DNA from 2 places in the Alteromonas sp. ABH4_452 genome. Region 1 is predicted to be linked to the other one. Evidence: predicted binding sites of a transcription regulator. Region 1 holds the regulator's gene; the other holds the start of a gene.
The links. Region 1 encodes FliA, which starts transcription of late flagellar genes. Its sites were predicted from a motif close to CTAAAGNTNNNNNNNNNNNNGCCGATA; they were not measured.
Positions count from the first base shown of each region.

Region 1 (8,642 bases):
TGCTGCAAACCTTACTATTTGAAGGCGTGCCTATTCGCGATATGCGCACCATCGTGCAAACGCTTAGCGAGTACGGCACACGGAGCCAAGACCCAGATGTATTGGTGTCTGCGGTGCGTATAGCACTCAAACGTTTAATCGTTCAGGAAATTACTCAGGGGGCAAAAGAGATACCTGTCATAACCTTGGCGCCAGAGTTGGAACAGATGTTGCACCAGTCCCTTCAAGCAGGTGGCGAAGACGGTGCTGGTATAGAACCAGGTCTGGCAGACAAGCTGCAGAAATCATTGCAGCAAGCCAGTCAGCAGCAAGAGTTAGAGGGAGAACCTGCAGTACTCCTTACCTCAGGCATGCTACGACCCGTGCTGTCTCGCTTCTTAAAGTATTCTGTTGTTGGGCTGCATGTTCTTTCATACCAAGAAGTGCCTGACGACAAACAAATAAAAATAGTCAGTTCGGTCGGTCAATAATCTGACACTGGGTGATTGGAGAGGTTGCAATGAAAATTAGACGTTTCTTCGGCAAAGATATGCGTGAGGCGCTAAGCCAAGTTAAAGCTGAGTTGGGCAGTGATGCAGTGATCATGTCAAATCGCAAAGTCGCTGACGGTATCGAGCTTGTAGCAGCCTACGACAAAGAGCCTGAAGCTAAGCTTTTCACGCCTAAGGCGACACCACAGACCGCTGCTAAAACGCCTGGCCAAAAGGCTGTGCCTAGCTTAAGTGAAATTATTGGCGACGATGGCCCTGATAGCTTAAAAGCCTTGCTGGAAAAGCAGCATGGTGGAAACCCAGTTGCAGGCAGTTCTGCACAACCAGCACAGCCAATGTCAGCGAACGCTAAGCACGCCAACGAAATTGCATCTCACTTAGATTTTTCAGAAGCGTTTATCGACGACCTTGAAACACAATCACCAGCACAAGATGCTATCGAGCAACAGACTTTTCCTGAGCATCAAGCGTCAAGTATGGGTGAAACTCCTGTATCCCAGTCTGCTGAACTAGCTCAAATCAAAGAAGAGTTAGCTTCACTTCGCGACGTATTGCAGTATCAAGTTGCAGACCTAATGGAAGCGAAGAACAAGCGTCAAAAACCTGTTCATCAATACTTGGTCACGCGATTAACCGATATGGGTTTGAGTAGTGCACTAGCAACTCAGCTGATTAGCTATACACCGGCTCATTACAACGAACGTGACGCGTGGGTATATCTTCTTAACCTATTGGCTAATCGCATAAATGTTACCGGAAACGATATACTAAGCTCACAAGGTGCCGTTGCATTAGTCGGGCCTACTGGTACAGGTAAAACAACCACTGTTGCAAAGTTGGCCGCCCGCTACGCGCAAAAATACGGTGCAGAATCGGTAGCTATGATAACTATTGATACGTATAGAATTGCAGCCTATGAGCAACTAGCGACATACGGAAAAATTATTGGCTGTACTGTGCGAAAAGCGCAAACTAGTGAAGAACTAGCAGATTTATTGTTCCAACTTCGTCATAAGCGACTAGTATTGATTGATACAGCAGGTTTTAGTCAGCGTGATAGTCGATTAATTAAGCAAATTAAGCAGTTCGACAATGGCCAAATGCCAAAAGTTAAAAAATATTTGGTAGCGCAAGCCAATACGCAATATCCGGCTTTGCAGAGAATCATTCAAGCGTATGACGATATTGAACTAAGTGGCTGTATTTTCACAAAGTTAGATGAGTGCTACTCTTTAGGAGAGGTACTTAGTGCAGCGGTTGAATACCAACTACCGGTTAGTTATGTCACCGATGGTCAAAAAGTGCCTGAAGACATTAAGATTGCAGAAGCGAAATCTTTAGTTTCCGCTGCTGCAAAGCTTTATAAAAAGTACGGTTTGAATCATACTAGTAGTAACAACGCAATTAAAACAGCATAAGCAGTATGATTGACGATCAAGCGAGTAGCTTAAGAAAAATGAAGCAATCACGGTTAATCAAAGTAATCGCCGTCACCGGTGGTAAAGGTGGCGTCGGTAAAACAAACATTACGCTTAACACTGCTATCGCCATGGCGAAGCAGGGCAAGCGTGTAATGGTTCTTGACGCGGACCTTGGTCTTGCAAACGTAGATGTGATGCTAGGCCTGCGAGTTGAGAAAAACCTATCTCACGTACTCTCTGGCGAGTGCACGTTGGACGAGGTTTTAGTAACAGGCCCCCACGGTATTAAGATTGCGCCCGCCACATCTGGTACGCAGTCAATGGCGGAACTCTCACCCACACAGCACGCTGGCTTGATAAGAGCGTTTAGCGAGCTGCGTTCTCAAATAGACGTATTAATAGTCGACACCGCTGCTGGCATTTCAGATATGGTATTAAGCTTTTCTAAAGCCTCCCAAGATATCATGGTGGTGGTTTGCGATGAGCCAACATCACTAACTGATGCGTATGCGCTGATAAAAATCCTTAACCGTGAGCACGGTGTTTTTCGCTTTAAAGTTGTGGCCAATATGGTTCGCGATGTGCGAGAAGGTCAGGAATTATTTAGCAAATTAAGCAAAGTGACAGGGCGTTTTCTCGATGTTGCACTAGAATTAGTGGCGACGGTGCCATTTGACGAAAATATTCGCAAAGCTGTGCGTAAGCAAACAGCTATTGTTGATGCTTTTCCAGGCTCTCCTGCAGCCGTAGCGATAACCAAGCTAGCAAACAGGGCGCTTACTTGGCCTATTCCAGCGCAGCCTGGAGGTCACTTAGAATTTTTCATTGAACAATTAGTTGCAGAAAAAGCCGTAGGAAGTCAACGTTGAACAGCAAGGCAGCCGCTTATCAACAGCAAACAGATAAATCGCAGTTAGTCGAAAGACATGCGCCCCTGGTTAAGCGTATTGCGCACCATTTGATGGCGCGCCTGCCTGCGAGTGTACTTGTTGATGACCTTATCCAATCAGGCATGATTGGTTTGTTAGAGGCTGCTCGAAACTTTGATGGGTCAAAAGGCGCAAGCTTTGAAACCTTCGCAGGTATCCGCATTCGCGGTGCCATGCTGGACGAAATACGCAAAGGTGATTGGACGCCACGTTCTGTTCACCGAAATGGTCGCGCGATAACAGAGGCGATATCTCAGGTTGAAGGTGAAACCGGGCGCGACGCACGAGATTCCGATATTGCTGACAAGCTTAATGTGAGCTTGCAGGATTATCACCAGATGCTCAATGAAGTAAATGCCGGGAAGTTGGTCGGCATTGAAGATTTAGGTGTGTCGGAAGATGTGATCACTACCGAGCAAAGTCGAGGCAGTGATGCACCGTTAGAAGATTTAATGCAGGGCGCATTTCAAAAAGCGCTGGCCCATGCAATAACGACATTACCCGAGCGAGAAGCGATTGTTCTTTCACTTTACTATGATGAAGAACTAAACTTAAGAGAAATAGGCGAGGTTCTCGACGTAAGTGAGTCGAGAGTCAGTCAAATTCATAGTCAAGCCATGTTAAAACTCAAATCACGAATGAAATCGTGGCAAGCTGACGAAGAATAGAAATTAAAAACAATTAACCCCTCAGTGGAGGCTATTTTGGACAAAAGCATGAAAATTCTCGTGGTCGATGACTTTTCAACCATGAGACGTATCATCAAAAACCTGCTTAAAGACTTGGGTTTTGCCAACATTCAGGAAGCGGATGACGGAAGCACTGCATTACCTATGTTACAACAAGGCGATTTCGACTTTGTTGTTACTGATTGGAACATGCCTGGTATGCAGGGTATAGATTTGCTCCGCGCGATTAGAGCCGATGACAAACTTAAGCATTTGCCAGTACTTATGGTGACCGCCGAAGCGAAGAAGGAACAGATCGTTGCCGCCGCCCAAGCGGGTGTGAATGGTTACGTCGTTAAACCTTTCACCGCGGCAACGCTTAAAGAAAAATTAGATAAAATATTCGAACGTTTAGGTTGATCCAGACGCTCACCAGATAAATGAGGTTTACTGGATGTCAACGAATGTAAACGTTCCAATATCGTTAGAAGAAGCAAAGCAGCTTGTCACTTTTCTCGAAGAAGGTGACAAGGCTTCAGCTAACGCACTACTTGAAGCCGTCTCAATGAAAGAAAACGTTGAGCTATTCGCTGAAGTAGGCAAGTTAACGCGTCAACTCCACGACGCATTAAACAACTTTCAAATAGACGACCGCATCAAAAATCTAGCTACAGACGATATCCCTGATGCCCAGTCCCGCCTTACCTACGTAATTGAAGAAACCGAAAAAGCTGCTAATACTACTATGGATGCCGTTGAGGCGAGTATGCCCATCGCTGAACTGCTATCGGAGCGGATCGAAAAGGTTATGCCAGAGTGGAAAAAGCTGATGAACCGCCAAATCGAGTTGGGTGAGTTTAAGGTTTTATGTGCAGACTTAGACGAATTGTTGGAAGACGGTTCGAATCAGTCGGCTAAACTTACACAGTTACTTACTGAAGTTTTGATGGCACAAGGTTATCAAGACTTGACTGGACAGGTTATTCGTCGCGTTATCGACTTGGTTAAAGAAGTCGAAGATAGCCTTGTAAACATGCTTACTATGTTTGGCGAACGGGACGGTGCAGAACAATCTAAACCTTCCAGCGTTAAGGCCGATAAGATTGATGGTGTAGAGGCAGAAGGCCCAATCATTGATGCTGACAAACGAGATGACGTCGTTTCAGGTCAAGATGATGTAGATGATCTTCTGTCTAGCTTAGGTTTTTAGGGGAGCGGGTGCATGTCGTTTGATGTTGACGAGGAAATATTACAGGACTTTCTAGTAGAAGCTGGGGAGATACTTGAACAATTACAAGAACAGCTCGTTGATCTTGAGAACAATCCTGAAGACGCGGACTTGCTTAACGCAATTTTTCGCGGCTATCACACAGTAAAAGGGGGAGCGGGTTTCCTTTCTCTTACTGAGTTAGTTGAAATTTGTCACGGTGCTGAAAACGTTTTTGACGTCATGCGCAATGGCCAACGAACGCTAACGCCTGAGTTAATGGATATCATTTTGCAAGCCACTGATGTGGTCGTTGAAATGTTTGAACGAGTAAAAGCGCAAGAGCCGCTAGAGCCGGCAGATGCACACCTCGTCGACCTGTTACACAAACTCAGTCGCCCAGAATCTCCAGATGAAAACATTTTCGACAATGCAAATGCGCCTGCGGCCGAGCCAGAAGTTGTCGCGGCTGAGCCCGAGGTCGTTGCAGAAGAGCCGGAACTAGCTATAGATGAACCAGTGCCAGCAGCGTCAGGTACCAGTGAAAGTAGCGGTGGTATAGAAGAAATTACCGAAGATGAGTTTGAGGCTCTCCTTGATGAGCTTCATGGAGGTGGTGCTCCAGGACAAGCTGCATCAACCAATACAGAACCCGCCAAACCGGAGCCTGCGCAAACGTCAGCACTAGCGGCGAGCACTGACAGTGATGACATTACTGATGAAGAGTTCGAGGCACTGTTAGATGATCTGCACGGAAAAGGTCAGTTTGGTGGGGACGAAAAAAGTGCTCCAGAACCAGTATCAGCAGCTGCTCCGGCAAGTAGTGCCGGAGATGAAGAAATTACCGACGATGAATTTGAAGCACTGCTTGATCAGCTTCACGGCTCTGGTCAAGGTCCAACTAAACAAGGCTCTGCTCCAGCGGCCCCTGAACCTCCGGTAGACAAAGCGGCTACCGAAGCTGTTCAAAAAGCAAAGCAATCCGCGTCGAGTGCCCCGGCTGCGCCTAAGGCGAAGCCAGAACCTAGTGCAGCGAGCCCAGCTAAAACGAGCAAAGCAGCTGCGCCAAAAGCGCCTGCCAAGAAAGATGATAAAAAAGGGGCTCCTGCTCCACCACCTGCTGAGACAACAGTACGTGTAGACACTAAGCGTTTAGACCAAATTATGAATATGGTCGGCGAACTCGTACTCGTTAGAAACCGACTGATAAGTTTGGGGATCAACAGCAACGATGAGAGCATGTCAAAGGCCATTGCTAATCTAGATGTAGTGACTGGAGACTTGCAAGGTGCGGTAATGAAAACCCGCATGCAGCCTATCAAGAAAGTGTTTGGCCGTTTTCCTCGCGTTGTACGTGACCTGGCTAGAAGCTTAAAGAAAGAAATTACCTTAGAGCTTGTAGGTGAAGAGACAGACTTAGATAAAAACTTGGTTGAAGCATTGGCCGACCCGCTCGTGCATTTGGTGCGAAACTCTGTCGACCATGGGATAGAAATGCCTGATGATCGTGCAGCGGCAGGTAAGCCTCGCATGGGTACGGTTCAGCTATCAGCATCTCAAGAGGGCGACCATATTCTTCTTACTATCGAAGACGACGGTAAGGGAATGGACGCCGAAAAGCTCAAAGAGATCGCAATTAGCCGCGGCGTATTGGACGCAGACGCAGCAGCACGCATGTCTGACGTTGAAGCGTTTAATCTTATTTTTGCACCTGGCTTCTCTACTAAAACCGAAATCAGCGATATTTCAGGTCGTGGTGTGGGCATGGACGTGGTTAAAACCAAGATTAACCAGCTCAACGGTACCATCAATATCGACTCGCAGTTAGGAAAAGGTACACGATTAGATATCAAGGTACCGCTAACGCTCGCGATTCTACCTACGTTAATGATTGTTGTAGGAAAACAGACCTTTGCGTTACCATTAGGTGCGGTGAACGAAATAATAAACATGGACATCAAGAAGACCAATACGGTAGATGGCCAGCTAACAATGATAGTTCGTTCAAAAGCAATTCCGTTGTTCTTCCTTGGTGAATGGTTAATCCGAGGCCCCAAAAATATAAATAAAGAAAAGGGGCATGTTGTTGTGGTGCAGATTGGTACTCAACAAGTAGGGTTTGTCGTAGACGCGCTGATAGGCCAGGAAGAAGTGGTTATTAAACCACTCGATGCATTGTTGCAAGGTACGCCTGGTATGGCTGGCGCAACAATTACTTCAGACGGTGGTATTGCATTAATTTTAGATGTTCCTAGCCTGCTCAAACGGTACGCGCGTAAACCTATAAAGTAAGGCGATGAATTAACAGGAATGATAATCCATGGTCTTTAAAGTCCTAGTCGTGGACGACTCGACTTTCTATCGCCGTCGAGTAAGAGAAATTCTCGAAGGAGATAGAGAGCTTGAGGTTGTAGGTGAAGCAAGAAACGGACGTGATGCATTAGACAAGGCGGAAGCTCTTAAGCCTGATGTAATAACAATGGACGTTGAAATGCCTGTTATGGATGGTATTTCCGCCGTTAAGGCAATTATGGATAAACGTCCTACGCCAATTTTAATGTTTTCATCGTTAACGCATCATGGCGCTCAGGCAACGCTAGATGCGTTAGAAGCAGGCGCGCTCGATTTCTTACCCAAGAAATTCGAAGATATAGCCCAAGATAGAAAAGATGCTTCGCGGTTACTTTGCACTAAAGTCAGGTTGATCGCGCGAAGAGGGTTAGGCGTTAAGCGCCCATCTCTTCGCACCGCCGAGACGAGAAAACTCCCTGACAATGCGCCCAAACAGGCTTTTTTCAAAACATCGGGTTTACTTTCAGGCCATAAAGGCGCCGACAAACAGCCTACCGTTTCCTCAGTGAGGGCAACGGGTAAGCAATACAGATGTTTAGCTATTGGGGCGTCCACAGGTGGGCCTGTTGCACTTCAAAAAGTGCTTTCTCCACTACCTGCAGATTTTCCTTATCCTATTTTACTTGTGCAGCATATGCCTGGGACTTTCACTACTGCATTTGCACAGCGTTTAGATAGCAACTGTAAAATTAAAGTGAAAGAAGCAGAGCATGGCGATATTTTAGCACCAGGGCACGCTTATCTTGCCCCAGGAGGAAAGCAAATGTTGCTTGAATCTATCGGTAGCAACAAGCGAATTTCCATCGTTGATGCAAGCCAGTCTGATAAGGTGAATTATAAGCCAAGCGTAGACCTGACCTTTAGCTCGTTGGCTAAAGTTTATGGTGGCGACGTGCTTGGTATCATCTTAACGGGTATGGGCGCAGACGGTAGAGAGGGCTGTCGGATACTCAAGGATAAGGGGGCGACTATTTGGGCGCAAGACCAAGACTCCTGTGTGGTTTACGGTATGCCTCAAGCTGTCGCTGTGGCTAATATATCGAGTAAAAATATTAATATCGATGATATAAGCAGTTGCGTTCAAACCGAAATGCGATAGCAGTTTGAACAGTAATGGAACAGTAATTATGAAAGTGTGGACTGTGGCAAATCAAAAAGGCGGGGTAGGTAAAACTACCACAACTGTAAGCCTTGGCGGCTTGCTAGCTCAAAAGGGCAAGCGAGTGCTCATGATAGATACCGATCCCCACGCATCGCTTAGTTACTATTTTGGTATTGATGCAGAAGCGACAAGCCATTCTGTTTACGACATTTTTATTAAGTCTAACGAGATTACTGCCGATAATGTTATGGACTGTCTCAGTCCTACAAAACTCGACAATTTATATGTGCTACCCGCAACCATGGCATTGGCGACGTTAGACCGAACCATGGGAAGCGAGCAGGGGATGGGCTTAGTGCTAAAAAAAGCACTTGCTAAAATAGCCGATGAGTTCGACTTTGCTATCATCGACTGCCCGCCTGTATTGGGCGTGTTAATGGTTAATGCCTTAGCGGCATGCGATAAGGTTATT
Region 1 is NZ_CM149973.1:3,745,712-3,754,353, reverse strand. It holds gene flhA (flagellar biosynthesis protein FlhA) at 1-470, shown strand, start outside; gene flhF (flagellar biosynthesis protein FlhF) at 500-1,909, shown strand; gene ACYX4N_RS16135 (MinD/ParA family protein) at 1,915-2,781, shown strand; gene ACYX4N_RS16130 (RNA polymerase sigma factor FliA) at 2,778-3,509, shown strand; gene cheY (chemotaxis response regulator CheY) at 3,546-3,929, shown strand; gene ACYX4N_RS16120 (protein phosphatase CheZ) at 3,964-4,719, shown strand; gene ACYX4N_RS16115 (chemotaxis protein CheA) at 4,732-7,008, shown strand; gene ACYX4N_RS16110 (protein-glutamate methylesterase/protein-glutamine glutaminase) at 7,037-8,167, shown strand; gene ACYX4N_RS16105 (ParA family protein) at 8,196-8,642, shown strand, end outside.

Region 2 (4,740 bases), 360 kb from region 1:
TTTCGGCGCACTATGCAAAGAAATGCCAATAAAAGACAAGAAGCTTCGCGTATTTGGTAACTTGCCTTACAACATTTCAACGCCGCTAATGTTCCACCTTTTTGATCATGCTCATTGCATCGAAGACATGCATTTTATGCTTCAAAAAGAGGTGGTGAACCGACTAGCTGCTGGACCGGGATCTAAAAATTACGGCAGGCTTTCAGTAATGGCCCAGTACTATTGCCACGTGATCCCTGTTTTGAATGTTCCGCCAGGTGCCTTCAAGCCACCTCCGAAGGTAGACTCGGCCGTTGTAAAACTAGTTCCACATCAAGCTCCACCCGTTGATGTTGAATCAGTAAATACCCTTGAGCGCGTTTGTGCACAGGCTTTTAATCAACGCCGAAAAACTATTCGTAACTCACTGAAAGACAGCTTAAGTGAGGAAGAAATCCGTGAGTTAGGGTTAGATCCAACTTCTCGCGCAGAAGTGTTATCGCTTAACGACTTTGCCACTATAGCTAACGCTGTATCGGCAAAAGAGCACCAACAAGAGCAATAAGTTCCTCTATGGATGTACTTGATATAAAGGTGCGGGTGAAAACCCGTCACCTTCCTGACCACCTGCCCTCAGATTCTAAGCAGTTCGCGTTTGCCTACCACATTACTATTGAAAACAATAGTGAGCATACCGTCCAACTGCTTAGTCGCTATTGGAAGATAACCGACGCTAACGGTAAAACGTCAGAAGTAGAAGGTGATGGAGTGGTAGGAAAACAGCCTATAATGAAAGCTGGTGAACATTTTGACTATACCAGTGGCGCAGTCATTGACACACCGGTTGGCAATATGGAAGGCTACTATGTAATGGAACTAGAAAGCGGTGAGCGTTTTCGCGTTCCTATAAACGTATTTCGCCTAGCCATTCCAAGCATTCTTCATTAAGGTTTCTATGTCTAAAGGTAACACCTACGTCATTGGCGATATTCAGGGCTGTTATGACGGTCTTCGTCGCGTATTGGATAAAGTAGAATTTGACGAGACAAACGACAAGCTGTTTGCTGTCGGTGACTTGGTTGCAAGAGGAGAAGATTCGCTTAGCACATTGCGCTTTCTGAAATCTCTTGGCAGCCAGTTTAATAGTGTTTTAGGTAACCACGACCTGCACTTACTTGCCGTTGTAAACGATATTCGCAAAGCCAAAAAGTCAGATAAATTAGACCCGCTTCTTAACGCTTCGGATTTAAACGAACTGGTTGATTGGTTGCGGCAGTTTCCTCTAGCGATGAAATTAGATGAAAACTCTGTGATGGTCCACGCGGGACTTTATCCTAAGTGGTCTATTGATGAGTGCGTTTCACTTAGTGATGAAGTTAGCAACATCCTTAAGTCCGCTGATTACGCCACTTTTCTTTCAAAGATGTACGGTAATACACCTGACAACTGGTCAGATAAACTCGAGGATGACGAGCGACTGCGCTTTATTGTGAATGCGTGTACGCGCATGCGGTTTGTTCATACCGATGGCACCCTCGACTTTGACAACAAGTCTCATCCCAGTACCGTTTCTGATTCTGCTATTAGCACCCTAAGGCCTTGGTTTGAAGTAGACAATACAAAGCTCACAGCTAGCCAGCGAGTTATTTTCGGACACTGGGCCGCCCTTTCAGGCCAGACAAACAACTCGCAGTTTGTTGGGTTAGATACTGGCTATGTATGGGGGCAAAGTATGACGCTATTGAATTTAGATACCTCAACTTTGGTTAGCGTACCAGCGTAGAATCATTGTTATATTCACGTCTTCAGATATGAAACTTGTCCGAATAAGAGTCAGCTTATCCTGCCTCAACTGGTTGTACCAGTAATAACAATTAGACTTAAGTGCTAAATAAAATAAACATTAAGTCACTGTAGCCGATACACTTACTTGTGAAAGTAACGATGATGTTTCGTTACCTGCTCAGCATTCAAGCATGCATCACTTTATAAGTGCTATATTTTGTTAGCTGAGGCGGGTAATATCGTTAGGGATAAAAATAAAAAACACTCATCCAGGAGTTCCGATGAAAATAACGGTAGCCACACGCGTAATCGGGGGGTTTGTAGCGATTAGCGCACTTCTAATCGTTATAAGTGTTGTGTCACTTTATAACCTCAATTCTATAGGCTCTGCAACAGAGGAAGTAAACGACGTTGCCTTGCCCACGGTAGCAGGCAGTAATGCACTCAAAGCAAGCTTCCTAAATATGGGTCGACTTACCTTCGAAAGCTATATCGAAGAAGATTTAAGTGATCTTAAGGACAAGAGAGCGTCATTTGGCACTGCCAAAGATACCTTTGAAAATGAGTACAATAAGCTAGCGCAGGCCGTTAGTAATGAGCCAGAGCTTAGAAACACGCTAAACAGTGTTCGTGAATCTTATGATGCGTATATTACCAATGTTGAGGCTATGTACAAAAATCACCAAATGTACCTCGACTTGCGAAACAATATACAAGACAAACTAGGTGATGCTGAAGATAACGCAGACGATGCCTCTACCTACCTTCTGGATTTTTCAGACCTAGACGAGGTTCAGCGCGATCCCAACCTCAGACGTGCTGCTGAGATCGGTGGTCAACTTGAAACTTCGCTTCTCTCTCTTCTTACTGTTTCATACGAGTACATTAAAACCGAAACACTGGTGCGTTCACAGACGCTCGGTAACGAGGTCGACCTTGTAGTTGAAAAAGTAGTTACCCAGCTAAGCGAAATGGTTGAAGCTGCGGGGGGTCGTGATGACTCAGGTACACTTGATGATATTAACGACTTAGTTAATGACGCCATCAACGCCATAAAAGCTAACGACGGCGTTGTGCAGCTTCATGTCGACCGACTAGAGCGCAGAAATGACGCTGAACAAGCACTTAACGCATCTGATTCAAATATTACGCAGGGTGTTGTCGCACTTGAAAACCTGCTGAATCTTGCTGATAAGAAAGCATCTCATATAGAAAATCAGGTGAACGGTGCTATTACAACAGGCAACACCTTTGTTATTGTTGTTGTTCTCATCTCTATTGCCGTAGCAGCCTTCATTGGCTACGTCACAGTTCGCGCTATTACACGCCCGCTTTATCGCGTAAACGAACTACTTACTGTTGCGTCATCAGGTGACCTTACTCATCGCCTAGACGATTCAGCGCAAGACGAGTTTGGGCTACTAGCAAGAAACTGCAATACGCTAATTGGCAACCTGAAAGAGCTGATTACTGCCATTAACGTTCGCGCAGAGCAGCTAGCTGCAGCGTCGGAACAAACGTCGGCAGTGACGGCACAAACCACCCACTCTATTCAGGATCAGAAATCACAAATTGGCCAAGTCGCAACGGCGACAACAGAAATGCACTCAACGTCGCAGCTTGTTGTGCAAAATGCCGAAGATACGCTTAGCCAAATTCGTCATGCAGATGCCGAAGCTGAAAATGTTCGCCAAATCTCGTTAGAGAACAAGAACACTATTGAGATCTTGTCTCGGGATGTTCAAGAAGCAGCCGACGTGATTAATAAGCTTCACCAAGATAGCGCAAGCATTGGCGGTATTCTTGATGTTATTCGCGGTGTCGCCGACCAAACTAACTTACTTGCATTAAATGCCGCGATTGAGGCTGCACGCGCCGGTGAACAAGGCCGAGGCTTTGCGGTAGTTGCAGATGAAGTAAGAACCCTCGCGAGTCGCACACAGGAGTCGACACAAGAAATCAACGCCATGATTGAAGTACTTCAAGCTGGGGCTGAAAAAGCGGTGTCTGTGATGGACCAAGGTAAAGAGCAAACCGCCGCCTGTGTTGCACAAACCGAAAAAGCCACGCAAGCGCTCGATATCATTACTGATGCGGTTCACAAAGCTCATGACGTTAGCTCTCAAATTGAGCAGTCAGCCCGTGAACAAAATACAGTCTCGCAAGAAATTAGTGAAAAGCTTGAAACCATTGTGGGCATTGCTGAAGAGACGACAGCGGGTGCACAGCAAACGTCTGAATCTAGCCATGAAGTGGCACGTCTTGCCGAAGAGCTACAGCAGTCTATCAGGCAGTTTAAGGTTTAGCCTCTTACAAGTAATACAAACAAAAAACGGTCGCCTTGAGGCGACCGTTTCTTTTTACGCTTTACGTAAACCTAATACTTATTCAAACAATGCCGAATGCAGCTTGCGAACCACGTCATCACTGTCGGTCTCGTTAACCAAGAACGATAGGTTGTGTGGGTTAGCCCCAAAGCAAATCATGCGCAGGTTAAAATCAGAAACCGCAGATAGAATCTTACTTGAAACTCCAATAGCCGTTTGCATGTTATTACCTACAACGGTGACAAGGTCATAACCTTTTTCTACTTTAACGTCACAGATAGTTTCAAGCTCGGCAATAGTCTCTTTATTCAAACGCTGGGCTACAGAGTTCGCGGGGTTATCAAGAGTAAAAGATACCGAGATTTCTGACGTGGTAACCAAATCAACACTCAGCTTATGCTTAGCGATGATAGCAAATACCTGCTGTAGAAAACCTTGCGCGTACATCATTTTCGGTGTTTTCACTGTCACCATTACTTGCTCTTTACGGCGAGTAATAGCACGGTATGGTGGTTCGTGCTCACAATCACGCACAATCCATGTACCACCCTTTTCAGGCTCTTTGCTTGACCCTACAAACACTTTAATGTCTTTACGCAGGGCAGGCTCCATGGTTGCTGGGTGCAACACTTTAGCACCAAAGGTGGCC
Region 2 is NZ_CM149973.1:4,104,851-4,109,590, forward strand. It holds gene rsmA (16S rRNA (adenine(1518)-N(6)/adenine(1519)-N(6))-dimethyltransferase RsmA) at 1-544, shown strand, start outside; gene apaG (Co2+/Mg2+ efflux protein ApaG) at 553-927, shown strand; gene ACYX4N_RS17635 (symmetrical bis(5'-nucleosyl)-tetraphosphatase) at 935-1,762, shown strand; gene ACYX4N_RS17640 (HAMP domain-containing methyl-accepting chemotaxis protein) at 2,046-4,070, shown strand; gene lysC (lysine-sensitive aspartokinase 3) at 4,149-4,740, opposite strand, start outside.
Region 2: a site for FliA is predicted at 1,876-1,902, ahead of ACYX4N_RS17640 (HAMP domain-containing methyl-accepting chemotaxis protein). Genes of this name have one in related genera too.